3 regions of the Georgenia sp. TF02-10 genome follow, and region 3 is predicted to be linked to each of the others. Evidence: riboswitches for the same ligand, from Rfam matches in the RefSeq annotation. Region 3 holds a riboswitch; each other region holds the start of a gene.
The links. Region 3 has a riboswitch for thiamine pyrophosphate ahead of thiM (hydroxyethylthiazole kinase). Riboswitches for the same ligand answer to the same signal wherever they lie in the genome.
Positions count from the first base shown of each region.

Region 1: it holds a riboswitch for thiamine pyrophosphate, as region 3 does, so the genes downstream of both, MF406_RS17620 (thiamine ABC transporter substrate binding subunit) here and thiM (hydroxyethylthiazole kinase) in region 3, are expected to answer to the same signal.
Region 2: it holds a riboswitch for thiamine pyrophosphate, as region 3 does, so the genes downstream of both, MF406_RS02015 (Ykof family thiamine-binding protein) here and thiM (hydroxyethylthiazole kinase) in region 3, are expected to answer to the same signal.

Region 1 covers NZ_CP094289.1:3,867,161-3,872,445, reverse strand. The annotation lists gene MF406_RS17645 (Na+/H+ antiporter subunit D) at 1-1,401, shown strand, start outside; gene MF406_RS17640 (Na+/H+ antiporter subunit E) at 1,398-1,994, shown strand; gene MF406_RS17635 (monovalent cation/H+ antiporter complex subunit F) at 1,991-2,602, shown strand; gene mnhG (monovalent cation/H(+) antiporter subunit G) at 2,599-3,042, shown strand; gene MF406_RS17625 (DUF4235 domain-containing protein) at 3,202-3,459, shown strand; TPP riboswitch at 3,488-3,589, shown strand; gene MF406_RS17620 (thiamine ABC transporter substrate binding subunit) at 3,648-4,790, shown strand; gene MF406_RS17615 (iron ABC transporter permease) at 4,790-5,285, shown strand, end outside.
Region 2 covers NZ_CP094289.1:439,627-444,911, reverse strand. The annotation lists gene MF406_RS02030 (energy-coupling factor transporter transmembrane protein EcfT) at 1-180, opposite strand, end outside; gene MF406_RS02025 (ABC transporter ATP-binding protein) at 177-1,946, opposite strand; gene MF406_RS02020 (ECF transporter S component) at 1,943-2,551, opposite strand; gene MF406_RS02015 (Ykof family thiamine-binding protein) at 2,563-3,225, opposite strand; TPP riboswitch at 3,279-3,385, opposite strand; gene MF406_RS02010 (sugar kinase) at 3,452-4,582, opposite strand; gene eda (bifunctional 4-hydroxy-2-oxoglutarate aldolase/2-dehydro-3-deoxy-phosphogluconate aldolase) at 4,733-5,285, opposite strand, start outside.
Region 3 covers NZ_CP094289.1:3,743,012-3,748,296, reverse strand. The annotation lists gene MF406_RS17110 (NAD(P)/FAD-dependent oxidoreductase) at 1-165, shown strand, start outside; gene MF406_RS17105 (hypothetical protein) at 396-848, shown strand; gene MF406_RS17100 (hypothetical protein) at 845-1,066, shown strand; gene MF406_RS17095 (helix-turn-helix domain-containing protein) at 1,237-1,497, opposite strand; TPP riboswitch at 1,694-1,785, shown strand; gene thiM (hydroxyethylthiazole kinase) at 1,777-2,586, shown strand; gene thiE (thiamine phosphate synthase) at 2,583-3,236, shown strand; gene MF406_RS17080 (bifunctional hydroxymethylpyrimidine kinase/phosphomethylpyrimidine kinase) at 3,233-4,744, shown strand; gene purL (phosphoribosylformylglycinamidine synthase subunit PurL) at 4,882-5,285, shown strand, end outside.

The DNA of each region.
Region 1 (5,285 bases), 120 kb from region 3:
CTGCTGGTCCGGGTCGACTCCGGGCCGATCGTCCTCGACGTCGGCGGGTGGGCCGCGCCGGTGGGGATCTCCCTGGTGGCGGACCGGCTCAGCGCCCTGATGCTGGTCGTGTCCATCACGGTCACCCTCGCCGTGCTGGTCTACTCCCTGTCCCAGGGGGTGGCTGACGGCGACGAGGGCGCCCCGGTGGCGATCTACCACCCCACCTTCCTCGTCCTGTCCGCCGGGGTGTCCAACGCGTTCCTGTCCGGAGACCTGTTCAACCTCTACGTCGGCTTCGAGATCCTGCTCGCCGCGTCCTTCGTGCTCATCAGCCTCTCCGGCACCCGGGAGCGGATCCGGGCCGGGACCATCTACGTGGTCGTCTCGCTGCTCGGCTCGGTGGTCTTCCTGATCGCCCTCGCCCTGGTCTACGCCGCCACCGGGACCGTGAACATGGCCCAGCTCGCGCTGCGGCTGCCGGAGATCGCCCCGGGCACCCAGACGGTGCTGCAGCTCATGCTGCTCGTCGCCTTCGGGATCAAGGCGGCCATCTTCCCGCTCTCGGCCTGGCTGCCGGACTCCTACCCGACGGCGCCCGCCCCGGTCACCGCGGTGTTCGCCGGCCTGCTCACCAAGGTCGGGGTGTACGCCATCATCCGCACCCAGGTCCTGCTCTTCCCCGCCGGGCGGCTGGACGACCTGCTCATGTGGGCGGCGCTGGCGACCATGGTGGTCGGCATCCTCGGCGCCGTCGCCCAGGAGGACATCAAGCGGCTGCTGTCCTTCACCCTCGTCTCCCACATCGGCTACATGGTCTGGGGGGTGGCGACCAGCAGCGACGACGGCCTGTCCGCCGCCATCTACTACGTCGCCCACCACATCACCGTGCAGACCTCCCTGTTCCTGGTGGCCGGGCTGATCGAGCGGCGCGGCGGGACCACCTCCCTGGTCCGGCTGGGGTCGCTGGCCAAGCTCGCGCCGCTGCTCGCGGTGCTGTTCTTCGTCCCGGCGGTCAACCTCGCCGGCATCCCGCCGCTGACCGGCTTCTTCGGCAAGGCCGGCCTGGTGCAGGCGGCGGCGCAGGACGGCTCGGCGCTGTCCTACGGCCTGGTCGCCGGCGGGCTGGTCACCTCCCTGCTCACCCTGTACGCCATCACCAAGGCGTGGAACATGGCGTTCTGGCAGGAGGCGCCCGAGCCGCTGCCGACGACGACGATGCCCCGCGGGATGGTCGGCTCGGCCGCCGGCCTGGTCGCCTTCTCCCTCGTCCTCGCCCTCGGCTCCGGGCCGCTGTACACCTACACCGACACCGCCGCCCACGACCTGCGCGCCCGGGACCCCTACGTCACCGCGGTGCTGCCGGACCTGGAGCGGGGGACCGGGCAGTCCCGGCAGGTGGCGGAGGAGGGGGAGGGATGACGACGGCGCCGCCCGCCCGCCGCTGGCCCCGCACCTCCTGGGGCATGCTGGCCTGGCTGACCATCGTCTGGGTGCTGCTGTGGGGGGAGATCACCTGGGCCAACGTCATGCTCGGCCTGGTCGTGGCGCTGGTGGTCACCACCGTCATGCCGCTGCCCCGGCTGCCCTTCGACGGACGGTTCCGGCCCTGGGGGGTGGTGCGCCTCGCCGCCCGGTTCGCCTACGACGTGGTGGTGGCCTCGCTGCAGATCAGCTGGATGACGCTGCGCCGGCGCCAGCCCACCGGCGCGGTCATCCGGGTGCAGCTGCGCTCGCACTCCGACACCTACCTGACCATGACGGCCGGCATGACCTCGCTGGTCCCGGGGTCGATCGTGGTCGAGGCGCACCGGCTCCTGGGCATGCTGTACATCCACATCTTCGACCTCGACCTGGCCGGCGGGCTGGACCAGGCGCACCACACGGTGCTCGCGCAGGAGGAACGCATCCTGCGGGCCCTCGCCTCCCGCGAGGAGCTCCTCGAGGCCGGGTTCGTGCCCGGGTCCTCCCCGCGGGCCGGCCGGCTGGCGAGCGCGCCGGAGGTGCGCCGGTGACAGCCCAGACCGTCGCCTTCCTCTACTGCGGGATCGCGCTCGGCCTGGCCGGGATCGTGGCCCTGGTCCGGATGGAGCGCGGCCCGAGCATGCTCGACCGGGTCGTCGCCCTGGACGTGATCACCGCCGTGGTGCTCGGCGTCGTCGCCGTCATCTCCGCGGCGGAGGACCGCAGCGACCTGCTCCCCGTGCTCGTGGTGCTCGCCGTCGTCGGGTTCGTCGGGTCGGTGACCATCGCCCGGTTCGTGCCCGTGGACCGGCCCGACGAGGCACGCATCCTGAGCCGGGAGGAGCTGCGCGAGCTCCTCGCCGCGCAGCAGAGCATGGCCGACGAGGACGCCCCGGTGCACGACCCGGACGCCGCGGACCTGCGCGAGCGCGGCTACGAGGACGGCCTGCCCGGCGGGCCGGCCGAGGAGGAGGAGCGGACGGGCGTCGCCGGCCGGGCTCCCGGGGCCGGGCCGGTCGACGGCGGGACGCCCCGCGGGGGGCCGGTCGACGGCGGCGGGGCGCCGCGGGCCGAGCCGGCCGACGGCGGCCCGGTACCGCGGGCCGAGCCGCCGAGCACCGGGCCGACCGCGAGGCCGGCCACCGAGGGGGAGCGATGACCTGGGCCACGGCGGCCGAGGCCGCGGGCACCGCCCTGCTCGTGCTCGGGGCGACCCTGACGCTCGTCGCCGCGATCTCGGTGAGCTTCTTCCGGGACCTGCTCTCCCGGATGCACGCCGCGGCCAAGCCCCAGGTGCTGGGGCTGACGCTGATGATGGCCGGCCTCGCCCTGGTGGTGCAGGACTCGGTGGTGGCCTGGACCCTGGTGCTCGTCGTCGCGTTCCAGTTCATCACCGCGCCGATCTCGGCCCACATGGTCGGCCGCGCTGGGTACCGGACCGGCAAGGTTGACCCGGACCACCTGGTGGTGGACGAGCTCACCGAGGACCTGGCCGCCGCCCAGCGGTCCGCCGAGGGCTTCGACGGCGACGGCCGCACCGCCCGGGACGCCGGCGGCAGCTCGGCCCCGGACGCCGACGGCGGCGCCGTCCGCGGGTGAGGCGGCGCCCGGCGCCCCGCCCGCCCGTACGTGCCGCATCGGCCGGCGGGTCGACCCCCGGCCCGGGTGCGTCGGCCCACCCCGCCGCCCCGCTGAGCAGGACCGCCGCCGTTCGGGCATGATCGACGGTGGGCAGTAACCACTACCGACGGAGATGCAATGGACATGGGCTGGAGGCTCATCAGCACCGGGGCGCTGCTGGCGGCCGGGGTGCTGACGAACAAGATCGTCGACGGCGGCTGGAAGGCCATCACCGGGCACGAGCCCCCGACCGACGAGGACGACCCCGACGTCGGCGCGTGGCAGGTCATCGTCTTCGCCGCGGTCTCCGGTGCGCTGCTGGGCCTGGCCCGGCACTACGCCCTGAAGGGCGCCGCCAAGGTCTACCCCGCCGAGAAGCGGGTCGACAAGCACTGAGGTCGCTCCGGCCCTGGTAGGCTCGCCGGCGAAACGACAGGGGAGCGCCGCGAGGCGCTGAGAGTGCGGCAACGCAGACCCTCGAACCTGCCCGGTTAGCACCGGCGAAGGAAGTCGGGATATCTCTCCAGGCACCCCGGGCACGCCCGCCGTGCCCGGGGTGCAGCCCCTCCCCGCCAGGAGGAGCCATGACCACCACCAGCGACCGCTCGGCCGCCCGCACCAGCCACCGCTCAACCGCCCGCACCCGCCGTCGGCGCACCGCCCTCGCCGCGCTCGCCGCCACCGCCGTGCTCGGCGCGTGCAGCCTCACCGGCGGGGGCGGCGACGACGGCGACACCCCCGGCGGCACCGGTGACGGCACCGGCACCGCCGCGGGCGGGGAGCTCACGGTCGTCACCCACGACTCGTTCAGCGTCAGCCAGGACCTCCTCGACCAGTTCGAGGCGGACACCGGCTACCGGCTCACCATGGTCGCCCCCGGCGACGGCGGGGCGCTGGTCAACCAGCTCGTGCTGACCAAGGACTCCCCCCTCGGCGACGTCGTCTACGGCATCGACAACAGCTTCGCCGCCCGCGCCATCGACGCCGGCGTGCTTGACCCCTACACCCCGGCCGACGCCCCCGCCGGGGTGGCCGAGAACGCCGTCGACGACGAGGGCCACCTCACCGCGGTGGACCGGGGGGACGTGTGCGTCAACGTCGACCACGCCTGGTTCGCCGACCGCGGCATCCCCGAGCCCCGCACCCTGGCGGACCTCACCGACCCGGCCTACCGGGACCTGCTCGTCGTCACCAACCCGGCCACCTCCTCGCCCGGCCTGGCCTTCCTGCTCGCCACCATCGGTGCGTTCGGCACCGACGGGTGGCAGCAGTACTGGACGGACCTGGCCGCCAACGGGGTGCGGGTGGCCGAGGGCTGGTCGGACGCCTACTACGTGGACTTCTCCGGCTCCGAGGGCGCCGGCCCCCGCCCGCTGGTCGTCTCCTACTCCTCCTCCCCGGCGGCGGAGGTGCCCGAGGACGACGCGGAGCCGCGCACCGGCGCGCTGCTCGACACCTGCTTCCGGCAGGTGGAGTACGCCGGCGTCATCGCCGGGGCGGCCAACCCCGAGGGCGCACGCGCCTTCGTCGACTTCCTGCTCTCCGACCCCGTCCAGCAGGACATCCCGGGCCAGATGTACATGTACCCGGTGGCCGACGTGCCGCTGCCCGAGGAGTGGGCCGCGCACGCCCCGCTGGCCGAGGACCCGCACCAGGTGGACCCCGCCGACATCGCCGCCCACCGGGAGGAGTGGGTCACCGCCTGGACCGAGATCGTGGTCGGGTGATGGCCGCAACCGCACCCGCGCCGCCCGCCCCCAGGCCCACGCCGGCTCCCGCCCGGCAGCGCCCCGCCCGCCGGCCGCTGGCCGGCCGCGCGCCGTCCTTGCTCGGCTGGGGCCTGACCGCGGCCGTCCCGCTGGTCTTCCTCGGCGTCTTCTTCGCCTACCCGGTCGGCACCCTGGTCGCCCGCGGATTCTTCCCCGACGGCGCCGCCGACCTGTCCGGGTTCGCGGAGGTCTTCGCCCGCCCGCGGACCTGGCGGGTCATCGGCATCACCCTGGCCCAGGCCGCGGCGGGCACCGCGGTGTCGGTGCTTCTCGGCCTGCCCGGCGCCTACCTGCTCTACCGCTGCTCCTTCCCCGACCGGGGCCTGGTGCGGGCGGCGGTGACCGTCCCGTTCGTGCTGCCCACCGTCGTCGTCGGGGTCGCCTTCCGCTCCCTCCTCGGGGCGGGCGGGCCGCTGGGCTTCCTCGGCCTGGACGGCACCTTCGCCGCCGTCG
Region 2 (5,285 bases), 650 kb from region 3:
CGGCGCCGCCCCCGCCGAGAACGCCACGGCGGCGAGCCCGACCAGGTACAGCACCGTCGGGGTGACCGGGTCGAGGAGGAACATCGCGACGAGCGAGACGACGGCGAGCAGGGCGAGCTTGACCGTCGGGTTGCGGCGGGCCAGCGGCGATCCGGTGCCCGCCCGGGCCAGCCCGCTCATCGGTGCGCCGCCGTCGAGGTGGCGCCGACGGCGTCGTCGAGCTGGCGCAGCACGTGCCCGACCCGGCCGGGGGCGTGCTCGAGGAGCCACCCGAGCAGCGGGGGGAGGGTGAGGCCGCCCCGGGTCCGGACCTCCTCGCTCGCCAGCACCTCCTCCGCGGGCCCGTCGGCGAGCACCCCGCCGTCGCCGAGGACGACGGCCCGGTCGGCCAGGCCGGCCACGAGCCGCAGGTCGTGGCTGACGAGGACGACGGCGCCGCCACCGTCCGCGACGTCCCGCAGCGCCGCGGCGGTGGCGATCGCGTCGCGCCGGTCCAGGCCGAGGGTGGGTTCGTCAGCGAGCAGGACCGGCCGCTCGTGGGCGAGCATCGCGGCCAGGCTGAGCCGGCGCTGCTCCCCGCCGGAGAGCCGGAACGGGTATTGGTCGGCGAGATGGTCCAGCCGGTGCCGGCGGAGCTGGCGGGGCACGACGTCCGCGGCGACCTCGGCGGGCAGGCCGTGGGCGACCTCCGCGCGCACGGAGCTGGTGAGGAGCTGGTGCTCGGCGTTCTGGAACACCAGGCCGGGACGAGCTCCCTGCACCCGTCCCGCCAGCGGCGGCAGCAGCCCGGCGAGGGTGAGCAGCAGCGTCGACTTGCCGACGCCGTTGGCGCCGAGCAGGGCGACCACCTCCCCCGCCCGCACCGTCAGGTCGACGTCGGCCAGCAGCGGTGCCGGCGCCGGCTCGCGCCGCCCGCGCCGCCCGCGCTGCGCGGCGGCCGGCTTCTGCCCACGCCGCCCGCGTCGGACGCGCCTGCTGGTGGCCCCAGCACGCCCGGCTGCCAGCCCCCGGGCCTCGAGCAGCACGTCCCCGGCTGGGCGGGCCGGCGACCCCGCCGTCCCGGCGAGCGCCCGGAGCAGCTCGCGGTTCGCCGTCGCGGTCAGGCCCCCCGCGGTGCCGGTGAGCGCGAAGAGCTCGGCGTCCACCGGCAGCCAGCACCCATCGGCATGGAGGGCCCGGGCGTGCTCGCGCAGGACGACGTCGGTGGGCCCGTCGGCGAGCACCTCGCCGTCGCGGAGGACCACCGCCCGCGGGGGCAGGCCCGCAGTCCCGCCCGGTCCGGCCCACTCGTCGAGCCGGTGCTCGACGAGGACGACCGCCGGCCGGTACCTGTCGACCGCCGCGGCCAGCGCCGCGCGTACCGCCGCCACCCCGGCCGGGTCGAGCATCGACGTCGGCTCGTCCAGCAGCAGGACGGCGGGCTCGGTGACCAGGGCCGCGGCGAGCGCGACCCGCTGGGACTCCCCGCCGGAGAGGGCCGCCGTCGGCCGGTCCCGCAGCCCGGCCGCCCCGACCGCCGCGAGCGCTGCGGTGACCCGAGGGCCGATGGTCGCCGGGTCGGCGGCATGGTTCTCCAGCGGCAGGGCCACCTCCTGCTCGACCCCGGGCAGGCACACGGCCGCCGCGGGGTCCTGGGCGAGGACCCCGAGGTGGCGGGAGCGCTCGACGACCGGCGTCTGCAGCGTCGCCGTGCCGGCCACGCTGACCTCCCCGGTGACGGTGGCCGCCAGGGTGTGCGGGACCACCCCGGTGATGGCGCGCAGGACGGTGGACTTGCCCGACCCGGACGCCCCGAGGACGACGACCTGCTCGCCGGGGGCGAGGTGCAGCGACACCCCGCGCAGCACCGGCTCGGCCCGGCGCGGGACGGCGACGGTGACGTCGGCCAGCGCGACGGCGGGGCCGCCCACGCCGGCCGGGCGGGCGGCGGCCGCGGTCTGGCTCACGACCGGTCCCGCTGCCGACCGATCGCGAAGTTGTCGACGACCCCGGTGCGGGCGAGGGCGTCGACGACGACCTTGGCGAGCAGCCCGCCGAGGACGATCCCGGAGAGGCACTGCACGGCCAGGCGCAGGGCGAAGATCTCCTGCCCGTACCAGCCGGAGCGGAACGCCGAGTAGAAGAACACCAGGCCCGCGCCGAGCAGGCCGGCGACGGCGAACACGGCCCACCCGAACCGGCGGTACCGGGTCAGCGCGAACGGCAGCTCGCTGCCGGCGCCCTGGATCGCGGCGGCGATCATCAGGGTGGGCCCGACCGGTGAGCCGAGGAAGACGACCTCGACGACCGAGGCGATGACCTCCGCGGCGATGCCGGCGAACGGCCGGCGGATGATCGCCACGGCGATGGGGGCGACGAGCAGCCACCCGCCGAAGAGGACGTGCTGGGCCAGGTCCCCGGCCGGGCCCATGAGGATGCTCAGCCCGTTCCAGGCCTGCACGAGGGCCCAGTAGGCGAACCCGAAGACGACGCCGAGGACGACCATGAGGACCAGGTCCGCCATGGCCCAGCCGGGGCGGCGGGTGGCGGGCGGGGTGTGCGGCGCGGCCATCTCCGCCGCCCTCAGGCGCCGGCCGCCGTCGGCGAGCCGACGGAGACGGTCAGGTGGCTGACGACGTGCGGGACGACCGCGCCGACCTGGGCCCACGCGTCGACGGCGGTGGCCAGGACGTCGGCGACGTCCCCGGTGAGCCGGGTGGCGTAGTGCGCCGGGCTGCTCGCGGTGCCCCGGGCCGTCGCCGCCCGGATGGCGGCCTCGATGTGGGCCATGTGGTCCCCGGCATCGGTGCCGCCGTCGAGCAGCGGGTAGAGCGACCACTGGGCCGCCGCCCGGATCCCGGTCGGCTCGACCTGCACCGGTGCGGGACGGGGCAGCCCGGTCACGGCGAGGTCGCAGGCCACCTCACCGGGGCAGCCGCGGGAGAACAGCACGTGGGCCACCACGTGCCCGCCGCCGGAGCGGCGGTGGGCCGCCGCGACGACGGCGGTGAGGTAGTCGACGAGACGCTGCTCGGCCGGTTCGGTGCGGGCGCCGACGTAGGTGCTCACCTCGTCGGTGTCCAGGACGAGGCCCTCGGTGCGGCCGGCGGCCGCGGCGTCGGCCAGGGCCCCGCCGATGACCTCGACGAAGGCGTCGGTGTGCGGGTGGACGCTGAACCGCATGCCGATGCCGAGCTGCTCGGGCGTGGCGCCGGCGGCGGTGCGGTCGTCGGTCTTGGTGCTCATCACGGTCCCTCTCTCGGGCCCGCGGGTACTGCGAGACCCGCCGACGCGCCACGCGTCGGGCGGGTGCCCTGCTCCCTACGCCGGTACGAACCGGATCAGGTAAACGGGTCTGCGGACTCTCCGCACTCTCAGCGCGCTGGGCGCTCCCCGGGGGTGCTGCGACCGTACCACCAGGTCCCGCCGGCGCCTGCGCCGTCGCATGCGGACGACGGCGGTGCGGTGCTGGTCAGCGGTCGACGCGGGCCCCGCCGCCGGCGGCGAGCTTGAGGACCTCGGCCTTGGTGGCCATGGTCGTGTCGCCCGGGGTGGTCATGGCCAGGGCGCCGTGGGCGGCGCCGTACTCCACGGCGGTGGCCAGCGGCTGGCCGTCGAGCAGGCCGTAGATGAGGCCGGAGGCGAATGAGTCGCCCCCGCCGACCCGGTCCATGATCTCCAGGTCCTTCCGGTGGGTCGCCTGGACCACGCCGGTGGCCGGAGACCAGGCGATCGCGCCCCAGTCGTTGCGGGAGGCGGAGCGCACGGTGCGGATCGTGTTGCCGATGACCTTGAAGTTCGGGTAGGCGGCGGCCACCTTGTCGATCATGGCGGCGAACTTCTCGACCTCGAGGGTGGAGAGGTTCTCGTCGACCCCCTCGACCTCGAAGCCGAGGGCGGCGGTGAAGTCCTCCTCGTTGCCGATCATGACGTCGATGTGCTCGGCGATCGCCTTGTTGACCTCCTGGGCCCTGGCCTGCCCGCCGATCGACTTCCACAGCGAGGGCCGGTAGTTCAGGTCGTAGGAGACGACGGTGCCGTGCTTCTTCGCGGCGGTCACCGCCGCGAGCACCGTCTGGGCCGACGTCGGCGACAGCGCGGCGTAGATCCCGCCGGTGTGCAGCCAGCGCACCCCGAGGTCGCCGAAGAGGTGGTCCCAGTCGACGTCGTCCGGGCCGAGCTGGGCGGCGGCGGTGTGCCCCCGGTCGGAGACCCCCACCGCGCCGCGCACCCCGAACCCGCGCTCGGTGAAGTTCAGCCCGTTGCGCACGCTGCGGCCGATCCCGTCGTAGGGCACCCACCTGATGAGCTGCGTGTCCACCCCGCCGGCGAGGATGAAGTCCTCCACCAGGCGGCCGATCTCGTTGTCGGCCAGCGCGGTCACCACCGCCCCGCGCAGCCCGAACGCCCGGCGCAGGCCGCGGGTGACGTTGTACTCCCCGCCGCCCTCCCAGGCCCGGAACGAGCGCGCGGTGCGGATCCGCCCCTCCCCGGGGTCCAGCCGCAGCATCACCTCTCCCAGCGACACGGCGTCGTAGCGGCACTCCTCGGCGGGGCGCAGGTTCAGCGCCGCGATCTCGGCGGGCAGGTCGGCAACACTCACGGGAACACTCCTCAGGTCTCGATATCGATCGCCCGCGGTCGGGACCGCCGCGGGCTGCGGCCGGCGCTGCCGGCCGAACGTGGTCCATTGATGCCGCCGACGACGCCGGGCGGGACGTGACGCTCGACGCGGCCGGCCGTGACTCCCCGGTCAGGCCGGCGCCGGTGCCAGACGCTGCGCCAGCGCGACGGCCTCGGAGGTCAGCCGGGTTACCTCGGCGAGGTCCCCGGCCGCGACCAGGTCCCGCGGCACCATCCACGACCCGCCCACCGCCGCGACCGCGGGGAGCGCCAGGTAGTCGGCCAGGTTCTTCGGGCCGACCCCACCGGTCGGCACGAACCGCACCCCACCGAACGGGGCCGCGAGCGCCTTGATCGCCGGGGCACCTCCGGAGGTGCCGGCCGGGAAGAACTTCACCGTCGTCAGCCCGAGCTCGAGTGCCGCCTGGATCTCCGTGGCGGTCACCGCGCCGGGCAGCGCCAGCACTCCGTGCTCGCCGCAGCGTTCGACCACCGCCCGGCTCAGCCCCGGGGAGACGACGTAGCTCGCGCCCGCCGCCACTGCCTGGTCGACCTGCTCGACCGTCAGGACGGTGCCAGCGCCGACAAGGATGTCGCCCCGCTCGGCCATCATGCGGATCGACTCGGCGGCGGCAGCGGTCCGGAACGTCACCTCCGCGACCGGTAGGCCACCGGCCACGAGG
Region 3 (5,285 bases):
CTCGGCGCGACCTTCGTCGGCCAGGAGGTGGTGGAGATGCTGCACGCGGCGACGGTCGCCGTCGTGGGGGAGGTGCCGCTCGGCCGGCTCTGGCACGCCGTGCCCGCCTACCCCACGGTGAGCGAGGTGTGGTTGCGGCTGCTCGAGGCCGACCGCGCCCGCTGACCAGGCAGGGCCGTCAGGACCGATCGAGCCGGTGTTCGCCGAGGTCCTGGTCCGGTCATGGCTGTGGAAACCGACCGGACCGAAGAAGCGGTCGAGGGCAGACGACGGGTCGTGCTGATCGCGGGCGGGCAGATCGCCGAGCGCGGCGCGCGCGAGCGCGCGGAGGCCCTCCCTCTCGCGCCGCCATGCAGTGGTGCGGCTGTCAGGGCACAGCGGGGCGGACTGATCAGGTGAGCGCCTCGTGGTCACGATCGTGGCGATTGGTCATCGCCGCCCTCGCCGGCATAGCGGCGGGCGCGATCGGCCGCGGGTTCCTCCCGCCGTTCGTCCTGGACGACCCCTTCTGGCGCGCCTTCTGGGCCGGGCCGCCAGCGGCCGGCGTGTTCGCCCTCGCCGGCGCCGGCGTCGCCTACGGCGCGGCCAGGACCGCCACCAAGACAGCCCGACGCGGCGCCGAGCGTCAGGAGTGGTGGGACCGAGCGGAGTGGGCGATGAACCTGGCCCGGTCCAAGAAGGAGATCGATCGAGTGATCGCGCTGCGGGCGCTCATCGCTCTGGCCGGCGAAGCCACTGCGGTCGAGGCAGAGATGGTGGTCGCCGTGACGGAAGCCGTCGTAGGCGACGATGACGTAGACAGCAGCAGTCCGACAGCGAAGAATGAGCGGAGGAGGTGGTGGTCGTGACGGAGAAGAAGTGGCCGAGCGCCTTCGCCCGAGCGATCGCCGCAGGCGAGGCCGACCCGATCACTCCCGAGGAGCGCGAGCTGGTGGCGATCCTCCGCCGGCGTTTCGAGGAGAGGTTCGGGAAGGACTTCGGCAGCGACGTCACGGGGGATTTTGAGGCGAAGCCCAGGCGGATGACGCGCTCGGAGCGCAAGCGGCGGGCGCGCAAGAGCGCCTAGCGAAGACGACCCCGAGAGGGACCGCACCCGCGTTGGGGTGCGGTCCCTCTCTGCGGCAGCTCAGGCCGCGGCATGCACGTCGCGGCAGCGCAGCACGTGCTGGCCGCCTCGGGTCTGCTCGAGACCTGCAACGTGCTGTCCGTACAGCAGCACGGCCAGGTAGCGGCTGCTCACAGGTCCTCCAGGAGGTCGGAGAGCTCGCTGTTGCGACGCTGCGGTGTGACGGTGAGGTCCAGACCGAGCGCGTCGAGGGTGTCGAGGACCTTGCCGAGCTCGGCCCGTTGCCCCTGCCCGCGCTCGAGCGTGATGAGCCATCGGCGACTGACGCCGGCGCGCTCGGCGAGCTGGTTCTGGGTGAGTCCCTCGCGCGTGCGGGCGCCGCGGATCGCCGCCCCGATCTGGGCGGGTGTGGTGAACGCGATGTCGGCCATGCAGGTGATCGTACGTGCACATTGGCTGGATGTGCAAGAACGGTAACCCCTGTCAGGGGTGCACGAGCGGTTACACCCGGTCCCCATGTGTTGCCCGGCAGGTCAGCCAGGACCTCCTCGGCGTCGCCAACGTCCCCGCCAGCGGGCGTGACGGCGTGCCCGCCCCGGCCGGGAATAGCGGGTAGCGTGGGCGACGACCACCGACACGGGGTGCCCCGCGGGGCTGAGATCACACCCGTCGAACCTGATCTAGTTCGTACTAGCGAAGGGATGTCGCGCATGACGCGCACGCCAGAAGACCTCATCGACTTCACCTGCTCGGCGCTGGACGGGGTGCGCGCCCAGGCGCCCCTCGTGCACTCCATCACCAACGGCGTGGTGATGAACTTCACCGCCAACGCGCTGCTCGCGCTCGGGGCCGCGGCCGCGATGGTGGACATCCCGGGGGAGGCCGGCCCGTTCGCGCGGGTCGCCTCGGGGCTGCTCGTGAACCTGGGGACCCCGGCCGCCGAGGAGCGGGAGGCGATGCTCGAGGCGGTGACGGCGGCGAACGAGGCGGGGACGCCGTGGGTGCTCGACCCGGTCGCGGTCGGCTCGCTGCCCGTCCGCACGCCGCTCGGCCACACCCTGCGGGACCTGTGCCCCACCGTGGTGCGGGGCAACGCGTCCGAGATCATCGCGGTGACCGGCTCGGGTGCGGGCGGCCGCGGCGTCGACGCGTCCGACGGCGTGGACGCAGCCGTGGCGCCCGCCCGCTCGCTCGCGCAGACCACCGGGGGAGTCGTCGCGATCTCCGGGCCGGTCGACGTCGTCACCGACGGGCGGGACCTGGTCCGGATCGCCAACGGCGACGCGCTGCTCACGCGGATCACCGGCGGCGGGTGCGCCCTCGGCGCGGTGATGGCCGCCTTCGCCGCCGTCGACGCGGACAGGTTCGCCACCACGGTCGCCGCGGTCACCGTCTACACGGTCGCCGCCGAGCTCGCCGCGGCCCGCGCGACCGGTCCCGGGAGCTTCGGCGTCGCGTTCCTCGACGCGCTCGCCGCCGTCGACGCGGACGCGGTCCGCGACCGGGCGGCGATCTCGTGAGCACCGACCTGTCGCTGTACCTGGTGACGGACTCCCGCCTCGCCGCGGCGGCCGGTCACGACGTGGTCGAGCTGGTGCGCGCCGCGGTCGACGGCGGGGTGACGGCGGTGCAGGTGCGGGAGAAGGATGCCCCCGCGCGGGCGTTCCTCGACACGGTGCTGCGCGTGGCCGACGTCGTCCCGCCGCCGGTGGCCATCCTCGTCAACGACCGGGTGGACGTGTTCCTCGCCGCCCGAGCCGCGGGTGCCCCGGTCGCCGGGGTGCACGTGGGGCAGGCGGACCTCCCGGTGGACGCGGTGCGCGCGATGATCGGCGCGGACGCGACCCTCGGGCTGAGCGCCGCCACCGACAAGCAGCTGGCGGCCGCCGCGGCCAGCCCCGCACGGGTCGACTACGTCGGCATCGGTGCGCTGCACGCCACCGCCACCAAGCAGGACGCCCCGGCGCCGCTCGGCCACCCGGAGCTCGCCCGGCTGGTGGCCGCGAGCGGGCTGCCCGCCGTCGCGATCGGCGGCGTGCGGCCAGCCGACCTGCCGGCGATCCGGGCCGCCGGGGCGGCCGGGGCCGCCGTCGTCTCGGCGATCTGCTCCGCACCCGACCCCGCGGCCGCGGCCCGCGAGCTGCGGGTGGCGTGGGAGGGGGCCGCGTGAGGGGGCCGGTGCGGGTCCCGCGGGTGCTGAGCATCGCCGGCACCGACCCGACCGGCGGCGCGGGCATCCAGGCCGACCTGAAGAGCATCGCCGCGAACGGCGGCTACGGCATGGCCGTGGTCACCGCCCTGGTCGCCCAGAACACCCGCGGAGTGCGCTCGGTGCACGTGCCGCCCGTGCGCTTCCTCGCCGAGCAGCTGGACGCGGTGTCGGACGACGTCGAGATCGACGCGGTCAAGATCGGCATGCTCGCGACGACGGAGGTCATCCAGACGGTGCGGGCCTGGCTGGACCGGGTGCGCCCGCCGGTGGTGGTGCTCGACCCGGTCATGGTCGCCACCAGCGGCGACCGCCTCCTCGACCAGGACGCCGAGACCGCGCTGCGCGACCTCGCCGCCGGCGCCCACCTGCTCACCCCGAACGTCCCTGAGCTGGCGATCCTCGCCGAGGAGCCGCCCGCGACCGACTGGCAGACGGTCCTGGCCCAGGCCGGCCGGGTCTCGGCGCGCTACCGCGCCCGGGTGCTCGCCAAGGGCGGGCACCTCGCGGGGGACAGCTCGCCCGACGCGCTCGTCGACGCCACCGGCGCCGCGGTCCGGGTCGTGGAGTTCCCCGGCGTCCGGGTCGACACGACCAGCACGCACGGCACCGGCTGCTCCCTCTCCTCCGCCGTCGCCACCCGGTACCCCGCCTCCGGCGACTGGGCGACGGCGGCCGCGGAGTCCAAGCGCTGGCTCACTGAGAGCATCCGGCACGGCGCCGACCTCGAGGTCGGTTCCGGGCACGGGCCGGTGAGCCACTTCGCCGGGCTCTGGGCGCGCGGCGGCCTCGCCACCCGCCCCACCCCGGAGGAGGTCGCGACCTGCTGGTGGGAGCACATCGGCGACCTCCGGACGGGCATCGACGAGCTGCCGTTCGTCCGCGGGCTCGGCGACGGCACCCTCGACCGGGCCGCGTTCGGCTGGTACCTCACCCAGGACGCCCTCTACCTGCGGGACTACTCCCGGGTCCTCGCCGAGGCCAGCCGGCTCGCCCCCACCGCCGAGGAGCAGTCGTTCTGGGCGGCGAGCGCCGACGGGGCGATCGCGGGAGAGCTGCAGCTGCACGAGCGGTGGCTCCCGCCGGGCGCCATGGCCGCCGCGGAGCCGAGCGCCACTACGACCGCCTACCTGAACCACCTGCTCGCGGCGGCCGCCCGCGGGGACTACCGGGTGCTGGTCGCGGCGGTGCTGCCCTGCTTCTGGCTCTACCACGACGTCGGGACCCGGCTGCACCTGCTCGCACACGCCGAGCACCCCTACCGTCCCTGGCTCGACACGTACGCGGACGAGGCGTTCGCGGCCGCGACCCAGCGCGCCGTCGGCATCGTCACGCGCGCCGCCGCGGCGGCCGACGAGGCCACCAGGGCCGCGATGCGCGAGGCGTTCCGGCTCTCGGCCGCCCACGAGCACGCCTTCTTCGCCGCGCCCCAGGCGCTGCTCGACGCTTCGGGAGGGCAGGCGGGCTGAGGGCCGCCGGCGGCGGGACGGGCGGCCCGCCGTCGCCGGCCACGCCCCCCCGGCCGCGGGACGGACGCCCCCGCGGCCGCGCGCCCGGCGGCAGGTAGCCTGAGCCCGCACCGCCCCCCGACCCGCGCGGAGGAGACATGACTGACGTGGTCGAGCAGCTGCCGGACACCGTCGACCACGCGGCCGCGACGCCGGAGGTGGCGCTGCCCTACCGCGAGCTCGGGCTGCGGCCGGCGGAGTACGACCGGATCGTGGAGCTGCTCGGCCGCCGGCCCACCGCCGCCGAGCTCGCCATGTACTCGGTGATGTGGTCCGAGCACTGCTCCTACAAGTCCTCCCGCGGGCACCTGGCTCAGTTCGCCCGCAAGACCACCGACGCCATGCGCGAGCACCTCCTCGTCGGCATCGGCGAGAACGCCGGCGTCGTCGACATCGGCCAGGGCTGGGCGGTGACCTTCAAGGTCGAGTCGCACAACCACCCCAGCTACGTCGAGCCCTACCAGGGCGCGGCCACCGGCGTCGGCGGGATCGTCCGGGACAT